DNA from 2 places in the Paenisporosarcina sp. genome. Region 1 is predicted to be linked to the other one. Evidence: riboswitches for the same ligand, from Rfam matches in the RefSeq annotation. Region 1 holds a riboswitch; the other holds the start of a gene.
What was found. Region 1 has a riboswitch for lysine ahead of AC3EA5_RS07905 (Na+/H+ antiporter NhaC family protein). Riboswitches for the same ligand answer to the same signal wherever they lie in the genome.
Positions count from the first base shown of each region.

Region 2: linked by a shared signal. The riboswitch ahead of AC3EA5_RS04055 (aspartate kinase) and the one ahead of AC3EA5_RS07905 (Na+/H+ antiporter NhaC family protein) in region 1 are both predicted to bind lysine.

Region 1 covers NZ_JBYNRN010000021.1:37,500-46,969, forward strand. Annotated here, with positions in the region: gene AC3EA5_RS07865 (NAD(P)/FAD-dependent oxidoreductase) at 80-1,147, opposite strand; gene AC3EA5_RS07870 (YuzB family protein) at 1,280-1,516, shown strand; gene AC3EA5_RS07875 (TIGR01457 family HAD-type hydrolase) at 1,620-2,381, opposite strand; gene AC3EA5_RS07880 (DUF86 domain-containing protein) at 2,381-2,830, opposite strand; gene AC3EA5_RS07885 (YutD family protein) at 3,107-3,460, opposite strand; gene lipA (lipoyl synthase) at 3,475-4,398, opposite strand; gene AC3EA5_RS07895 (methionine/alanine import family NSS transporter small subunit) at 4,539-4,649, opposite strand; gene AC3EA5_RS07900 (sodium-dependent transporter) at 4,662-6,206, opposite strand; gene AC3EA5_RS07905 (Na+/H+ antiporter NhaC family protein) at 6,398-7,969, opposite strand; lysine riboswitch at 8,111-8,295, opposite strand; gene yunB (sporulation protein YunB) at 8,346-9,110, opposite strand; gene AC3EA5_RS07915 (HD-GYP domain-containing protein) at 9,166-9,470, opposite strand, start outside.
Region 2 covers NZ_JBYNRN010000012.1:160,129-169,598, reverse strand. Annotated here, with positions in the region: gene sdhA (succinate dehydrogenase flavoprotein subunit) at 1-1,410, opposite strand, end outside; gene AC3EA5_RS04070 (succinate dehydrogenase cytochrome b558 subunit) at 1,468-2,079, opposite strand; gene AC3EA5_RS04065 (YslB family protein) at 2,354-2,770, shown strand; gene AC3EA5_RS04060 (DnaJ family domain-containing protein) at 2,811-3,188, opposite strand; gene AC3EA5_RS04055 (aspartate kinase) at 3,236-4,459, opposite strand; lysine riboswitch at 4,562-4,743, opposite strand; gene uvrC (excinuclease ABC subunit UvrC) at 4,786-6,576, opposite strand; gene trxA (thioredoxin) at 6,630-6,944, opposite strand; gene AC3EA5_RS04040 (electron transfer flavoprotein subunit alpha/FixB family protein) at 7,517-8,491, opposite strand; gene AC3EA5_RS04035 (electron transfer flavoprotein subunit beta/FixA family protein) at 8,529-9,302, opposite strand; gene AC3EA5_RS04030 (enoyl-CoA hydratase) at 9,328-9,470, opposite strand, start outside.

The sequences.
Region 1 (9,470 bases):
GCGAGTTTTGAGGGACTTCAACCAATACTCGCATTCATAACTTCAATACAAGTTGCTATATCAATGTTTAAAATATACATTAACCATTATGCCACTTGTACATCCATAACACACCTGATTTTAGTAAACGAGCGATTCGCCCTGTCACTGTTCGGTCTGCTAGGTATGCAAAGCCTTGTTTCTTTCCTAATGAGCCTAGGAAACCTTTAAGTTTAATTTCAGGCATTGTTTCAGGCAATTCTTTGCCCTTCCAACGAGCTTGCAAAACTTGAACAATTTGTTCAGCCTGCTCTTCAGCAACTTGAGCGCTTGGTGCGTATGGCAAAGCAGCACAATCTCCAACTACATAAACACTTTCATCATTGGGAAGGTTGTGATACTGAGTGATCACGACACGACCAATTGAGTCTGTTTCAGTTTCTAAATCACGTACTGGCGCTACAGGTTGAATACCAGCAGTCCATACAACTGCGTCAACTTCGATTGTTTCTTCATGATTATATAAAATCTTAGGTTCTACTTTAGTAATATTTGAGTTACTAACAACATCTACATTATGAGTGTCAAACCACTTCTTAACAAAATTACTTAATCGTTCAGGGAAATCACGTAAAATACGTGGACTTCTATCAAATAATTTTATCGCAAGATCTGGTCGAGATTCTCGCAATTCGCTGGCAAGTTCAATACCACTCAGACCTGCTCCAACGATACCGACAACGGATCCAGAAGGTAAACCACAAAGTTCGTTATACGTTTCTCGTGATTTACGAATGGTTTGAATACTATACGTAAATTCATCTGCGCCAGGAACGCCATGATATTTATCTTCGCAACCCAGTCCAATAACTAGATCATCATAAGGTACTTGAGTATCGTCAGCCAAGACGATTATTTTTTCTTCTCGATTAATATCTACGATTTCACCGAATACTGTTTTCAATCGCTCGTGTTCTGGATAAGCAACTCTAACCTCTTGATCAGAAACTGTTCCTGCAGCTAACGCATAAAATTCAGTTTTTAAACTGTGAAATGGTGTGCGATCGATTAATGTAATTTGAATGTCATCTGGTAAATTGTTAGGTAGCAAACGGAGTAACACACGCATGTTACCGTAGCCGCCTCCTAATAAGACTAAATTTTTCATTTAAAAAACTCCCTTTACTCACTGCTTTCAATACAGTTAGTATAAATGATTGTGATAAGTTTCACAATAACGCACAGTGTTTGACGGATGAAAAAAAAAAGAGTAGCATGTCCATGTAGCGAGGTGACAATGATGAATCCAATGGTTGAATTTTGTGTAAGTAATTTAGCTAATGGTTCTCAAAAAACATTTGAAGAGCTTGAACGTGATCCAAACCTAGACGTGTTGGAATATGGATGTTTAAGTTATTGTACGAAATGTGCAGAATCTTTTTTTGCAGTGGTTAACGGCGATTTAGTGGAAGCTGAATCTCCAGACGAACTAACAAAAAAGATTTATGAATATATAGATGAGAACCCATTATTTTAATTACCCAACGAGAAGACTTTTTAAAAGGTCTTCTCGTTTTTTATTTACACGTCAAAACGAATATGTGAATTCAGCTACTACTTGTTTAAAAACCTAGAAACACTTATTTGAAGCAAATTAAATTCTCAATACAATAGGTTGGCTGATGAATCTTATCTAATGCTTGTGCCGTCGTCGTTACACCAGTATTTACATGAATGGTATCAATTCCAAATTGTATTCCCGCTAAAATATCAGTGTCGTAATTGTCACCAATCATCACCATTTCTTCTTTCGTAAATCCGTGCTCCATTTGAATTAAATTCAGCATATGTCCCTCGGGTTTCCCGATATATATCGGGTTTATTCCTGTCGATGTTTGTACAACTGCAGTCCACGCACCATTCCCTGGCATAAGCCCGCGTTCATTTGGAAAAGCACGATCACTATTCGTGGAAATAAAAACTGCACCTCTACGTACGTCTAAGCATGCTTGAGCCATTTTTTCATACGATATTCCTCGGTCGATTCCCATTACAAAAACATCTGATGCTTCTTCAACTATTTCCATCTCGTTTTCAAGAAGGGCTTCTCTTAATCCTCTCTCTCCAATCATCGAAACGGTTTTTCCTGGATAGTGCATTCGTATATATTTCGCGGCAGCTAAAGCAGATGTCATGATATGAGACCGTTTAGCTTGTACACCAAATCCACTCAATTTACTCAACACTTGATCAGGTGTTTGGGATGCATTATTCGTCACATAAAAGGGTTCTATTCCTTGATCTTGTAGCTGATGGACGAACTGCACAGTTTCATGTATAGGCTCGTTCCCTCGATACAGCGTTCCATCCAGGTCAATACAATATGCCTTATATGTCTTCATTAAGAATTCTCCGGGATGAATGCTGAAACTGGTCCAAGTTCATTTGTTAAATATAGATCAATTTTTTTGGGGAATTCATTTAATGTATTTATATTTTTTATTAAGATTTGAGCTACTAGTTGATGATCCACATTCATAAACTCACGGACAAGCATTTTCCGAAGGCTTAAAACTTCTTTTAATGATGATTCCATGTCTGCAGTAATTACCTTTTCATCCAATAAAATATCAATAATATCGTCGTAACTACCAGGATCTCTCATGATAAAACCATCAATCATTGAATTTCCAACATCAATTATCGACTCAATTATGTTTTGGGCGATTCGTGCTAATGCTAATTCCTCAACTTCACCGAGTGGGAATTTAGATGTTTTATCAATTACATTTACAATTGAATTCATATAAGTCAAAGTTGCGGTTATATTATTTCGGTCAATAAAATACATGAAGATCCCTCACTTTATGTTGTTTCCAAATATATTGTCTTTTCCATCCTATAGTAACATAATTCTTTGAAACAGACGGAAATCTAATCAATGAATTAGTTCAATATTTTGTTCAATTGTTAGCGTTACGGATTTTATCGGCTAACACCCAATGATTCATGGCTTGCGTTCAATTAATTCCAGATTACACTGCTTCTATGCGCCATAATATCATGAACGAACGTCAGATTTCCCACTTTTCTCACCACAAACGAAATCCCAAAAGAAAAACCACGATTAGGATGTTTGAGCATCCAAATCGTGGTTATCTTCAACGATGACTTCTTCAATTTTTGGAACAACTTCACTTGGTTTTGCAGGTCCTACTTTTTTGATAATAAAATAGGCGCATCCAAAGTTGCAGTATTCATATAAATAATCTTGAACCGTACTAAATTTTGTATCATATGTAGCCTTCTGATTTTTATCATCAAAAAAGCCTTTTAAGCGAAGTTGACCATATCCCCAATCGCCTAAAATATAATCATATTTATCCAAAATTTCACTATAGCGATCTTGAATAGCTTCTTCTTGAAGCGCTTCTCGATAGTCATGTAGTACTTCGTATTCCCATCGGTCGATTGTGATCATTATACTCAACTCCATCAGTTTGTTGAAAGAGCGATTAGCTCGTCACCAATACGTTGTTTTTCTTTCGCTGCTGCATTTACTTGCTCATCTGCATGATAACTGCTTCGAACGAGTGGTCCTGCTTCACAGTGTGAGAAACCTTTAGACATGGCAATCTTGCGTAGTTCACCGAATTCCATTGGCGAGTAATATTTTTGAACAGCGAGATGTTTTTTTGAAGGCTGTAAATATTGACCGATTGTCATGATATCTACATTATTGGCACGTAAATCATCCATTACTTCAATAATTTCTTCGCGTGTTTCACCTAGTCCCACCATTAAAGATGACTTTGTAGGAATCTCAGGTTGCATTTCTTTTGCACGACGTAAAAACTCTAAAGAACGATCATACTTTGCACGTGCACGAACTCTTGGCGTTAAACGACGTACTGTTTCGATATTGTGATTTAAAATATCCGGTTTTGCATCCATAAGGGCTTGTAAATTCTCTTCAATGCCCCCCATGTCTGATGGTAATACTTCAATCGTTGTAAATGGGTTTTTACGACGAATAGCACGGACCGTTTCAGCAAAAACTGCTGATCCCCCATCTTTTAAGTCATCACGTGCAACTGCCGTCACCACGACATGCTTCAAATTCATAATAACGACTGAATCTGCTACACGTTCTGGTTCTGCAAGATCTAATTCGTTTGGTAGACCCGTTTTAACAGCACAAAAGCGGCAAGCTCGCGTACAAATGGCTCCTAAAATCATGAAAGTAGCAGTACGTCTTGTACCCCAACATTCATGAATATTTGGACAGCGTGCCTCTTCACACACTGTATTTAAATTATTTTCTCTCATTAGCTTTTTCAAGCTACGATAATTGTCATTAGTATTTAATTTAATTTTCAACCACGCAGGTTTTCGTAAATGTGTTTCTTTTGTTGTCAAGCTCATCGACCCCATTCTTTATCGACTTTTACGATACAGTTACTGTTGACAATGTACCATATAACATCCTTTCTCACAACCACCTCAGTAGTTGAAAGCAAAAGAAAAAGCGCCTCTAATTTTAGAGACGCTTTACTTATTTAAACTCGATTTGCTTTTGACTTTCCTACTGCATAGACAATGCTAGCTGCAAGTCCGCCCCAAATGATGACGACGCCGACAATCATCATAACGATTGCACTTAATGACATTTGAAGTCCCCCTTATTCGCCATCTGCATGTTGATATGCATCAACATCCGTATTTTTGTTCCATTTCATAGCTGTGAAGATAAATCCTAAAATAATGACGCCAGCAGCAACCAACCAACCGAAGTTTAGAATGAAGATATCTGAATATCCTTCATAGTTGCCGATAACCTCGCCATTTTTAGTATGTTGTTTTAATAAGTTTAGTTTTAGTAATCCAAACATCATATAACCTAAAACTAAAGGTGTAATGAATTTCAAGCAGATCTGCCACCAAGCACCTAAACGAATATCAGAAACAGCATTTGCATGATCTTGGAGTTCTGGAAGCTTTTTAAAGAACCAAGCAATTGCAACTACTTCGATTAAACCGATTGCAGCAATACCGAATTGGTTGATGAAGTAATCCGCTACATCTAGGAAGTAAAGACCGCCATTTGTTGCAAATAAGAATGAAATTACAGCAGCTAAACCTACACCAAATGCTACTGCTTTGTTACGCGTAATTCCAAATTTCTCAGAGAAACCAGCTACATAAGTCTCACAAATAGAAATTAGAGAAGTCAAACCAGCTAATGTAAGTGAAAGGAAGAATAATACGCCAAACAAGCCGTTCATTCCAGGGAATTCACTTATGATTTGTGGGAATACTACAAATGCGAGACCCACTCCAGCTGAAGCTACATCGCTTACTGCTACTCCTTGTGATGCTGCCATAAAGCCTAAAGCCGAGAACACCCCAATACCTGCAAGCAATTCAAATGCAGAGTTTGCAAAACCGGTAATAAACGCGTTATTCGTAATATCTGATTTTTTTGGAAGATAACTAGCATACGTAATCATAATAGCAAACGCAATCGATAAGCTGAAGAAAATATGTCCATAAGCAGCAACCCAAACTTTTGGATTACTTAACTGCTCAAAGTTCGGTTTAAAGAATGCATCTAAACCAAGTAATGCTCCATCTAATGTTACCGCGCGGATAACAACGATTAAGAAGATAACAACTAAAGTTGGGATGAAAATTTTATTTGCAAGCTCGATCCCTTTTTTAACACCTGCGAATAAGATCCCTAATGTGATTACCCAAACTAATAATAATGGAATCGCTACACCTGCAACTAATCCGCCAGCTTGACCAGGTACATCACCTAATTCTAGTACTGTACCGAATAAGAATCCTGCCGTGTCATCGCCCCAAGCTTGGTCGAATGAGTAGATTGTATATTTCATAGCCCATGCGATAATGACCGCATAATAGGTTGATATAACGAAGGAAACGAAAATTGCCCACCAGCCTAGCCATTCTGCTTTTTTACCGCCTAAACGGAAAAATGATAATGGAGCTGAACCACGATACTTATGACCCATGGTGAATTCTAGGATAAGAATTGGAATACCTGCAGTTAAAAGAGCGAATAAGTACGGGATAAAGAAAGCTCCTCCACCATTTTCATAAGCAACATACGGAAAGCGCCAAATGTTTCCTAGCCCTACCGCGGAACCGACTGCGGCTAATATAAACCCAGCTCTAGTTCCCCATTGAGAACGTTGTTCCATGTTTTTTCCCCCTTTTATTTCGCGCCCTAAATTACTATTGCAATATTAGGAAGCTTGTTTATTTTCAGATTATTTACTAATCTAAAAACAGTATACTATAGGGAATCAACTTGTCAAAGTGAATTTTCAAAAAAATGTACACATATAAAAAGTAAAAGCAAGGGTAAGCACCCTTGCTTTTCGAGAAATTTCTATTCAATTATTTTTGTTTCTTCTTTATTCATCGTCATATTAAAACCAATAAATAGTATTGCTAGAATAGCAATAACAACCCCTAATGATAACCATAAAGATTCAGTTAACCCTAATACCAGATAACCAACTGCCGCTACACCAGCTGATATAAGTGCATAAGGTAATTGAGTTGTTACGTGATCAATATGATTACTTCCCGCTCCAGTTGATGACAAAATCGTCGTATCAGAGATCGGTGAACAATGATCTCCAAAAACAGATCCTGCTAAAACTGCAGCTAGTGCTGGTAGTAACATTGTTGGCTCTGCATTAATCATAATGGTTCCAGCAATCGGTAGGAGTATACCAAAAGACCCCCATGAAGTTCCTGTGGCAAAGGCCATACCACCAGCTAATACAAATAGTAATACTGGAAGTAAACTAATAGGCAACTGTGAATCTGTAACGATTTTAGCCAAGTACTCACCAGTTGCTAATTCACCAATGATGAAAGTTAAAGCCCAAGCAAAAATTAGGATTAGAACTGCCGGTAACATCGACTGAAGACCACTTATGATCCCTTTTCCAATTAAACCGCTATTCGCTTTTTCATTTCGATTCATTTGCATAACGTATAAAAGAATTGAAACAATCGCTCCAGCGGTTCCGCCAATTAGAAGGGATTTTGGTACATCGGTATTCTCAAAAATTGCCCAAATATTAGCTTCACCTGCATTTACATAACCTGTCCAGACCATCGCAGAAATAGTAGCGATCACTAATGTAACGATAGGCAAAACTAAATCTCTAACCTTTCCATAATGGTGCACAGGAAATTCTTCTTTTAATTGACCAGGGATATCTTTTAATGGATCAAATAATTCCCCTGTTTCTCTTGCACGTTTTTCATGCTTTTTCATCTCAAGTAAATCAAAATCTGTTATAGCAACGAAAAACACCATCGCAAGAGCAGCAATGACATAAAAATTCATTGGAGCCATTAGTACGAATGCCGATAAAGGTGAATACGTAATGACAGATTGTGTTGCTAAAATTGTTCCAATTAAGCCAATTAAATAGGCTCCCCAACTTGAAACCGGTGAAACGACACAAACAGGTGCAGAAGTTGAGTCAATGAAGTACGCTAACTTCGCGCGAGAAACTCGGTGATGATCAGTTATAGGACGTGCAATTTGTCCAACAGCCAACGCATTAAAATAGTCGTCGATGAAAATAATAATACCTAAAAACGCAGTTAATAATTTGGCTCCACGACGCGTTTTAATATGTTTGACTGCCCATTCTGCAAATGCTCGGCTTCCTCCAGAAAGACTAACAAATGCAGTGATGATTCCTAATAAAAATAAGAAAAGAAGTATAAATACATTATACGTATTTAAGCCGCCATCCCAAAAAGTAATCTGGAATGATTTCCACAAAGTTGCAAGTGAATCTACAGGAGCAAATGAATGAATTAATAAAGCTCCTAACACGACACCCGCTCCAAGTGAAAGTAATACTCTTCTAGTAATGAGAACCATTACAATTGCAAGTATTGGGGGTAAAATAGAAAAAATTGTGCCTGACATAATGTTGCTTCCTCCTCCTTATGGGGGTGGACACAGAGAACGAGTAACCATACAAAAAAAGCTGACTCCATATACATTCATAAGAATGTCAGGAAGTCAGCCTCTACAAGTTGCGAATAGATTAATTAATGTACACTACCCACGATCTGTAGCTCACCATTTAAAGCAATATGCTTATAAATGACAGTGTTATTCTTGTTCAGAATAACCCCAGCATATGATAATGGACATTATCATAATACTTCGGCATAACTTCCTTTTGCATACGGTCTACGTTGTCATCCTCGCGTATGTTACTCATAAGCCATGCGGCCTCTACCCATCGATATAATTTTCATTTATTATCCTATCAATATATTCGTTTTTTTGCAAGAGATTACTCATCGGGAAGTTTTACTGGAACTTCGATGGAAGGTTGAACACCATCCCCTCGATTGAAAATTTGTGGTACTTGACCTTGAATTAACCCCATAGCGACGGGAATACGCTGTTCCACTACAGTTGTCTTGGTTGCTAAAGGAACGATCACTTGAACATTAACTTTAATTAAAATACTAACTTCTACATACGCATTATTAATACCAAATTCTCTAATGATTGGATCCACGTTCGACTTTACATTTCCAATCACATGAAATCTAATCGGTATTTTGGGTCCTAAATTACCGAGTAAAGGAATATTTGTCGCTTGCCCAATAGGAACAAAAAAGACGATTCCGCCTTGATCTTCCATAGCCTCAGTATCATATTCAATATCATCTAGGTATGGAAGATGGTCTAAATTCCCTTCCTCAGCCTGTTCTAAATGCGTTTGTACTAAATTGGTCGTATCCGCTAACACACGATTAATAATTTCAGTATTAAATTTAGTGGTCACCATATTAGATTGATCAGATGGTACATGTTCAATAATATCGTTTACGTCTAAAACATTTGAGATACGCGTGTTAATTGCTTTACTAATTACTAATGAGGCTATTTTCGTTGATTGCACTTCTGCATACTGTAGGTAGGTTGGGGTTAAACGTACGTTCACGACATAAAACAATGCAGCCACGGACAAAATAATACACAACAGAATGATTGGTAACAGATTTTGTCTTTTCTTGCTTGATTTATTCGTTACTTTTGGTAGTTTCAAACAAAAATCCTCCTTCTCTATGGTACGAGGAATAGGAGGATTTTATGTCTTCATTTTAATTAAAATCGAGTTCCACTTTGTCGATAACTAGCTCATTATTATGTAATAAGTCAAGTTCATAGGTCGCATTTAACAACTCACCATCTTCTTCAAAAATTCTAACCCATGGACGTGTAGGCATATGCTTGTTTTGTTTAGAAATAATGCCACGACTATCATTTGACAGAACAACAGTTGTCCCATTCGGGTAATGCGCAATAATTTGACTAAAGGCTTGAACTACTTTTGCATCGTACAATGTGCCCTTCCCAGCTTCTAAAATAGCAATTGCTTGTGACGGGATCATTTTCATTTTATAGA
Region 2 (9,470 bases), on a different contig from region 1:
GTCGTTATAACGAACAACTGTTACGTTATCTGTCATCCATTCGCCAAGCTCTTTATGCAAGACGTAAGCATTTTCAGTACCATTTAAAGCCATTGTTTCATCCCATTTTTGTTGTTCAGATGCAATATGTGCATCAAAAATAGTTGAAGGCATATCTTCTGCACGAGTTTTAAGACCACTCATGTAGTGAACTGCATTTGGTCCTGCGACCATACCGCCATAAATAGCAGACAATAATGAGTTTGCTCCAAGACGGTTTGCGCCATGCTGAGAGTAATCACATTCACCAGCAGCAAATAATCCTGGAATGCTTGTCATTTGATCATAATCAACCCATAATCCACCCATTGAATAGTGAACAGCCGGGAAAATTTTCATCGGAAGTTTACGTGGATCTTCACCTGTGAACTTCTCGTAAATCTCAATGATTCCACCAAGTTTAATATCCAATTCTTTTGGATCTTTATGTGAAAGATCCAAGTACACCATGTTTTCACCGTTTACACCAAGTTTTTGATTAACACAAACATCAAAAATTTCACGAGTCGCAATATCACGTGGTACTAAGTTTCCATACGCTGGATATTTTTCTTCTAAGAAATACCATGGTTTGCCGTCTTTATATGTCCAAATACGTCCACCTTCACCACGTGCTGATTCTGACATTAAGCGAAGCTTGTCATCACCAGGGATAGCAGTAGGATGTATTTGAATGAACTCACCATTTGCATAATGAGCTCCTTGTTGATAAACGATTGATGCTGCAGAACCTGTATTGATTACAGAGTTCGTTGATTTTCCAAAGATAATTCCAGGTCCACCAGTAGCCATAATCACAGCGTCACCGCGGAATGCACGAATTTCCATAGAAGTTAAGTTTTGAGCCATTACACCACGACAAACACCTTCGTCGTCTAAAATAGCTCCAAGGAATTCCCATCCTTCATACTTCGTTACAAGACCATCTACTTCATAACGACGAACTTGTTCGTCAAGTGCGTACAATAATTGTTGACCTGTTGTTGCTCCAGCAAAAGCCGTACGATGGTGCATAGTACCACCAAAACGACGGAAATCTAGTAAACCTTCAGGTGTACGGTTAAACATTACACCCATACGATCTAATAGACGAATAATACCAGGTGCTGCTTCAGCCATTGCTTGTACAGGCGGTTGGTTTGCTAAGAAATCCCCACCATATACTGTATCGTCAAAGTGAATTGCAGGTGAGTCACCTTCCCCTTTTGTATTTACAGCTCCGTTAATCCCGCCCTGTGCACAAACAGAGTGTGAGCGTTTAACAGGAACTAGAGAAAATAATTCTACAGGCGTGCCTTCTTCGGCCGCTTTAATTGTTGCCATTAAACCGGCTAAACCGCCACCGACAACAATCAATTTACTTTTTGCCATGATTTTTCTCACTCCTCTTTCTAGTAGTAGTCAAGCGCTTTCAATTCATTTAACTTTTTACACGAATGCAAGAAGTGCTCGAACGCCGACTACAGTTAATGCTAAGAAGATACCTATTGTCACATATGTTGAAATTCGTTGTGAAGTAGGTGATTGAGTGATACCCCAGCTTACTAAGAATGACCATATTCCGTTTGCTAAGTGGAATGTTGCAGATACAACACCTATCACGTAAAATGCAAACATTAATGGACTCGCTAAAATATCAGCCATCATGTTAAAGTTAACTTCTTGAGCACCAATTGCCTTTTGGAATCTAGTTTCAAATATATGCCATGCGATAAACACAACAAGAATGATTCCGGTAATTCGTTGTAAAACAAACATCCAGTTTCGGAATGTTCCATAACGTTGTGGATTGTTTTTCGCTGTAAAAGCTATGTACAGACCATAAAACGCATGGAACATTAGTGGAATGTAAATGACAAACCATTCCAAGAATAATACGAATGGTAAACTTTCCATAAAGTGAACTGCTGTGTTAAATGATTCTGCTCCTTTAGTTGCGAAATGGTTAACAACTAAATGTTGTGCCAAAAACAAACCAACTGGAATTATCCCAACAAGTGAATGCAATCGACGCAAATAAAATTCACGATCTTTCGACAAGACTGTTACCCCCCTTAGTACTTAAAATAGGCAGACCAATATTTGCCTTCATATTTATGAAAGCAGATTGACTGCATATTTCATCATGGTACAATATTATGACATGTCCATTGTACTCTTCACACAAAGGAGCGTCAAGACAAGGTGCGTGAACAATCACGACTCAAAAAAGCAGAAATATGCTCAATTTTGACAATAAATCCTGCCTTGTTCAATGAAAATTCTAAAATCGATTATTTTTTCCAATGAAAATTCAATGAAAGCGGGATTGATTATGACAGAAAATGAAGAAAAAACAACTATGCCTACGTTTGGGTACGAATTAATTAGAGATCATGTTTTAGCTTCTATCTTAGGCAAACATGAAGAGGATATATTATATTGGTCGGGTAAAGAACTAGCTCGAAAATTTCAAATGTTCTCTATGGATGAAGCGATTAGCTTTTTTAAGGAAGCTGGTTGGGGTGATCTTCGTCTCGTTAAATTGGATAAAGACGAAGCTTTTTATGAATTAACTGGTGATGCTGAATTATTGAATATGCAACAACGTTGTTTTAAATTAGAAGCCGGCTTTCTCGCACAGCAACAACAAAAACTAGGTGGATTCTTAACTGAATGTTACGAAGAAAAGGCTCTAAAGAAAAACCAGATTCTTTTCCATGTGAAGTGGGATTTAAAAGAAGCAATATAAAAACTGGCAAGACACGCGTTTAAGGTGTCTTGCCAGTTTTTTAATCCCACTTCAACTTCGCATCAATTTGGGATTGATATTGTTTAAATGCATTGCTATTTGTTTGAATGCCTTTTTTCGATAAAAGCTGGTTCATCTGTGTCAATTTTTGATTATACTGTTTCTCAAGCTCCGTTTTCTCTTGATGAGTTGCACGTTTCATTTGTAGTTGTAATTCGCCCATTTCTTCTTTAACGAACTGAGCTTCATCATCATGCCCCGAATTTTTAAGAATGCGCATGACCACTCGAATATCCTCTGGATAATGAGCAAACTCATCTGGTGGTAAGGGTTTCCCTGCACCAGGGAGATTTTCAAATTGACCGTCACGTTGTGCTTTTTTTATTAAGTCCTCCACGATATGCCAGTTCAAATTCACCACAGCCTCTCATGATCTATATGGACTGATTATACCATGAAATTCCATTAAACAGGAATTGCAGCTAAACCAAATTCATCATGTAAAGCTTTAGTTGCTCGAATCATATCCACTTCTGGCACTACAACAGATACCTTAATCTCTGACGTGCTTACCATTTTAACTGGGATACCTTCAATTCGTAATCGATCAAACATTTGGGCAGCTACACCTGGATTGGAAACCATTCCGGACCCAACAATCGATACTTTAGCTAATCCAATTTCAAAATTTGAAGATTGGTATCCCAAGTTTTCTTTATTTGTTTCTAACACTTGAATACATTCAGCGAAATCTTCTTTTTTGATGGAAAATGAAACACTTGGTTGTGTCCCTTCCATGATACTTTGTACAATAATATCTACGTTAATATGGTTTTTTGCTAACGTCGTAAATATCTTTGCCAGTGATCCATTAAAAGGAATCTCATAACCGATTGTTAATCGCACAATCTCTGTTTCAAATGCAACTCCACGAACAATTAGATTTTTTTCCATTGTTGGTTCCTCCAATAATATTGTGCCTTCTTCGTCAGATAAACTTGAGCGGACGCTAAGCGGAATACCATAATTTTTCGCGAATTCAACTGCGCGAGGGTGTAAAACACCCGCTCCTAAGTTAGCTAGTTCCAACATTTCATCATAGGATAATTCGGATAATTTGCGTGCTTGATCAACATAACGAGGATCGGAAGTATAAATTCCATCAACGTCCGTATAAATATCGCATTGTTTAGCATTCAAAGAAGCAGCTAATGCTACTGCAGTTGTATCAGATCCTCCTCTGCCTAAGGTTGTTAACTCTCCAAATGAATCCATCCCTTGGAAACCAGCAACCACTACAACTTTTCCATCACGCAACGATTGTTCAATGCGTGTAGAATCGATATGTTCAATTCGAGCATTCGAATGAATAGATTCCGTACCGATTCCAGCTTGCCAACCTGTATATGAAATCGCGTCCTGCCCCATATGTTTAAGTGCCATCGTTAATAATGATATCGTTACCTGTTCTCCAGTAGAAAGAAGCATATCCATTTCCCTCTTGGATGGTTCAGATGCTAAATCCTTTGCTAACTTAACTAATTCATCCGTTGTTTTACCCATAGCAGATACGACGACTATTATCTCATGTCCTTTAGCTGTCTCACGAATGACACGTTGTGCTACATTTCGAATTCTTTCTGTATTCCCTACTGATGTTCCACCAAATTTCATAACAATTCGACTCAATAGTAACTCTCCCTTATATCCAAAGAAGCTAAAAAAAGACAGCTTATCCACGATTTTTCGTAGAAAGCTGTCTCTAATCATGTACGTTCATAAGAAGCGTCCATGTGAGATAGCCCTCCAGAATCGATTAGATTCTGACAATCTTGCATTTATTCAATGCAAAACCAGCGCGACAATTTAAACAGGATTGTCGAACTTCGGCGAATTTCCCTTTCATCTGCAATCATAGGATCTGTTCTATCCTCCAGCAGGGTACTAATGATTTTCGCGCCTCTATCATCACTTTTCAAGTGATTCAATTTCAGTGTGTTTACAATATCATAATATTACTCATTTGACAATGACTCGTTTTTAAAATAGGACGATACTGATTCTGCAATTTGTTGTGGTAAGCCAGACGCTTTAAGTTCTTCAATTGATGCTTCTTTAATTCGTTTAACAGATCCAAAATGTTTTAATAACATTTTTTTGCGTTTTGGACCTATGCCTTCAAATCCATCAAGAGCAGAGGCAATGGTGTTTTTCCCACGTTGTTGTCTATGGAAAGTAATCGCAAATCGATGAACTTCATCTTGAATGCGTTGTAATAAATAAAAGGCTTCACTTGTTCGCTTCAATTGAATAATTTCAATTGGATTGCCATACAACAACGAAGCAGTTTGGTGTTTTGTGTCTTTTGCTAAACCCGCAATAGGAATTGACAAACCAAGCTCGTCTTCAATGACTTCCCTGGCGATTTCCATTTGTCCCTTCCCACCATCGATAATGATTAAGTCAGGAAGAGGTAATCCCTCTTGTAATACTCGAGTATATCTTCTTCTTACGACTTCACGCATAGCGCCGTAGTCATCATGACGGGCTGCCGTTTTGGTTTTGTATTTTCGATAGTCCTTTTTGTAAGGTCTACCATCTACAAATGTAACCATGGCTGATACAGCGTCAGCACCATATATATGTGAATTATCAAAAGCTTCGATTCTTAGAGGTGTCGCTATGTTCATAGCTGTTCCAAGTTCCTCACATGCACCGATCGTTCGCTGATCCTGACGCTCGATTAAATGGAATTTTTCTTTTAGCGCAATTTCAGCATTTTTAGTAGCTAAATCAATCATTTCTTTTTTCTTTCCTCGGCTTGGTGAAGCCACTTTCACATTCAAAAGTTGATTGACCATATTTAAATCCACACTTTGTGGAACGTAAATTTCTCTTGGCAAAATATGATGTGGTTTATCATAAAACTGGCCTAAAAACGTTAGGAATTCATCATCTGGATCTTGGTACAAAGGAAAAAGGGAAACATCACGTTCAATCAGCTTTCCTTGTCTTACAAAGAAAACTTGAACACACATCCATCCTTTATTGACAGAAAAACCAAAGATATCTCGATCCGTAAAATCATTCGTCGTGATTTTTTGTTTTTCCATTACCGTTTCGATATGCATAATTTGATCTCGATATTCTTTTGCCCGCTCAAATTCCAAGTTTTCTGCAGCTGAGGACATTTTCTCCGTCAACTCTTTTTTCACTTGTTGGTATCCACCATTTAAAAACTTGGTTATTTGATCGATAATTTCTCGATAAGAATCCTGCTCAATCGGTTTAACACAAGGAGCTAAACATTGCCCAAGGTGATAATATAAACATACACGATCGGGTAGTGTTGGACATTTTCTTAACGGATACAGGCGATCAAGTAACTTTTTAGTAGCACTTGCTGCATAGGCATTAGGATAAGGACCGAAGTACTTACCTTTGTCTTTCTTAACTTGTCTTGTAGTGATTAGCTTCGGATGTTTTTCGCCTGTAATTTTAATATATGGATACGTTTTATCATCTTTTAACATGATGTTGTATTTAGGATCATGTTTTTTAATTAAATTTAATTCGAGAATCAGTGCTTCGATATCAGAAGAAGTCACAATATATTCAAAATCAGTTATTTCATTGACTAGTCTTTGTGTTTTACCATCATGACTCCCAGTAAAATAAGAACGGACTCGATTTTTTAATACTTTGGCTTTACCAACGTAAATAATCGTCCCTTGACGGTCTTTCATTAAATAACAGCCTGGTTGATCTGGTAGGATAGAACATTTTTGTTCGATTAATTCATTTATCATTATCATCACCTGTAAAAAAAACCGGGCCCTTAGGGTTCCCGGTTTTTGTATTATGCGTGTTTTTGTACTAATTGAGCTAATGCTTCTTTTGGTTGGAAACCTACTACTTTATCAACTGGTTGCCCATCTTTAAAAAGTACTAATGTAGGAATTGACATAATTCCAAAGTTGCTTGCTGTTTCTTGATTTTCATCAACGTCTACTTTGACAATTTTCACTGTTTCGCTCATTTCACCATCTAATTCTTCTAATACTGGAGCGATCATTTTACATGGCCCACACCAAGGTGCCCAAAAATCTACTAATACTAAACCGTTTGAAATTTCATTTGAAAAACTCTGATCTGTTCCGTGTACAATTGCCATAATAAAATTCCTCCTTAAAAATACAAACTCTAGACGTAGTATATCATGCGTCAAATATCCATGCGAATTTTTTGCTTGAAATTGAATGAGTGTAAAATTCCGTAATGTTACCATACAAATATTATATTCTTCCGGATTTAATTTTCATTTTAGAAGCAATTCTAAATCCCTAGAGATATTCATAAGAGGTTTAGTAGTACACATGAAAACTGTTGATTTCCATTGCAGCGGTCGCTTTCCGGGGGGCACGGCTTTAGCCGCTTCCTTCGCGATGCTCAGTCCAGGGTCTAAAGCTCGTGCCATTCCCCCAGGAGTCGCCGCCTCCATTTCAATCAATAGAAAAGATTCTAAATGTAATAATGAGTGTTTATAAAACGTTAATATGTCACATTTGATATTAAAAAATCACAACGAATGGGTGTGACTTTGAGCTTCTAAGGGTAAGATTGCATACTGGAATATCTGTTGTATCAAGAACTAGTTAGTATATAAGAAATAAGATCAAATTCTTCAATTAAAAAGTAATATATAAAAAAAGAAAACTCCGTACATAATGCACGGAGTTTAGTTCATTAATTTGATTTCATTTTTTTGAATTCTTCAGTAAGCATTGGGATTACTTCGAAAAGATCTCCAACAATACCATAGTCAGCTACCTTGAAGATATTCGCTTCTGGGTCTTTATTAATGGCAACGATGATTTTCGAGTTTGACATACCAGCCAAATGTTGAATCGCTCCCGAAATACCTGCTGCAATATATAAATCTGGTGTTACAACTTTACCAGTCTGACCGATTTGAAGTGAATAATCACAGTAATCAGCGTCACAGGCACCACGAGAAGCTCCTACTGCACCACCTAATAGGTCAGCAAGTTCTTTTAATGGCTCAAAACCATCTTCACTCTTCACTCCACGACCACCAGCAACGATTACTTTCGCTTCTGATAAATCAACGCCTTCAGTTGATTTACGCACTACTTCTTTAATAATCGTTCGAAGGTTCGTAATATCTACACTCACAGATGACACGTCACCAGAACGGCTTTCATCATGTGCAAGAGGTTGGATATTGTTTGGACGAATCGTTACAAAGACGATTCCTTCCTTGATTTTTACTTTCTCAAAAGCTTTACCAGAGAAGATTGGGCGAATGAATACTGCACCATCTCCTTCTCCTTCAATATCAGTAACATCAGAAATTAATCCTGATTGCAATTTACTTGCTACTTTTGGAGATAGGTCTTTACCTAATGCAGTATGCCCAAAGACAACAGCATCTGGTTTTTCATTTTCAACGACAGCCATGAATGCTTGGCTATAGCCGTCAGATGTATATGTTTTTAAATGAGGATGTTCAACCGTAACAACACGATCTGCCCCATAATGAATCATTTCATTTCCTAAAGCTTGTACAGAATCTCCTAGTAAAATAGCGACAACTTCTCCGCCACCAGATATTTTTTTAGCAGCTGCAATTGCTTCAAACGATACATTACGTAAAACGCCTTCACGCGCTTCACCTAAAACGATAACTTTTTTTGTCATGATGTGTTTTCCCTCCAATACAAATGTTCAGATCCGATTATATGACTTTTGCTTCTGTACGAAGTAACTGTACTAATTCTGTTACTTGAGCAGAAATGTCGCCTTCTAATACGCGACCTGCTTCTTTTTTAGGAGGCAAGTAAATGTCGATTGTCTCCGTTTTTGCAACAACATCGTCTTCATCAATATCTAAATCGTCTAGTTCCACTTCATCCAATGGTTTCTTTTTAGCTTTCATAATCCCTGGAAGTGAAGGATAACGTGGTTCATTTAAACCTTGTTGAGCTGTTACTAAAAGTGGTAAAGAAGTTTCAATAACTTCTGAATCCCCTTCAACATCTCTAACAATGCTAACTTGAGTTCCGTTAATTTCTAACTTAGTAATTGTTGTAACATAGTTAATATCAAGTAAATCAGCAACTCGTGGTCCTACTTGTCCTGATCCGCCATCGATTGCTACATTACCTGCTAAGATTAAGTCTGGATTTTTATCTTTTAGGTAGTCAGCTAAAATCTGTGCTGAAGTGAACTGATCAAGTTCATCAATATCGTCTTCAACATTTATTAACACAGCTTTATCAGCACCCATTGCTAATGCAGTTCGAAGCTGTTTTTCAGCTTCCTCGCCACCCATAGTTAATACGGTTACTTCACCGCCATGAGCATCGCGTACTTGAATTGCTTCTTCAATTGCATATTCATCATAAGGATTAATAATGAATTCTGCACCATCTTCTTGAATTTTCCCACCTGAAACAACGATTCTTTCTTCTGTATCGAATGTACGTTTTACCAACACATAAATATTCATGTGACAGACCTCCCAATACTTGTAATTAGTTTCCTTTAAACACGGGCTCTCGCTTTTCTAGGAAAGCTTGAATGCCTTCTTTTGCGTTTTCTGAAACGAAAACGGTTCCAAAAGATTGTGCTTCAGCTTTTACACCTTCATCATACGAGTAAGTTTTTGCAAATTGCA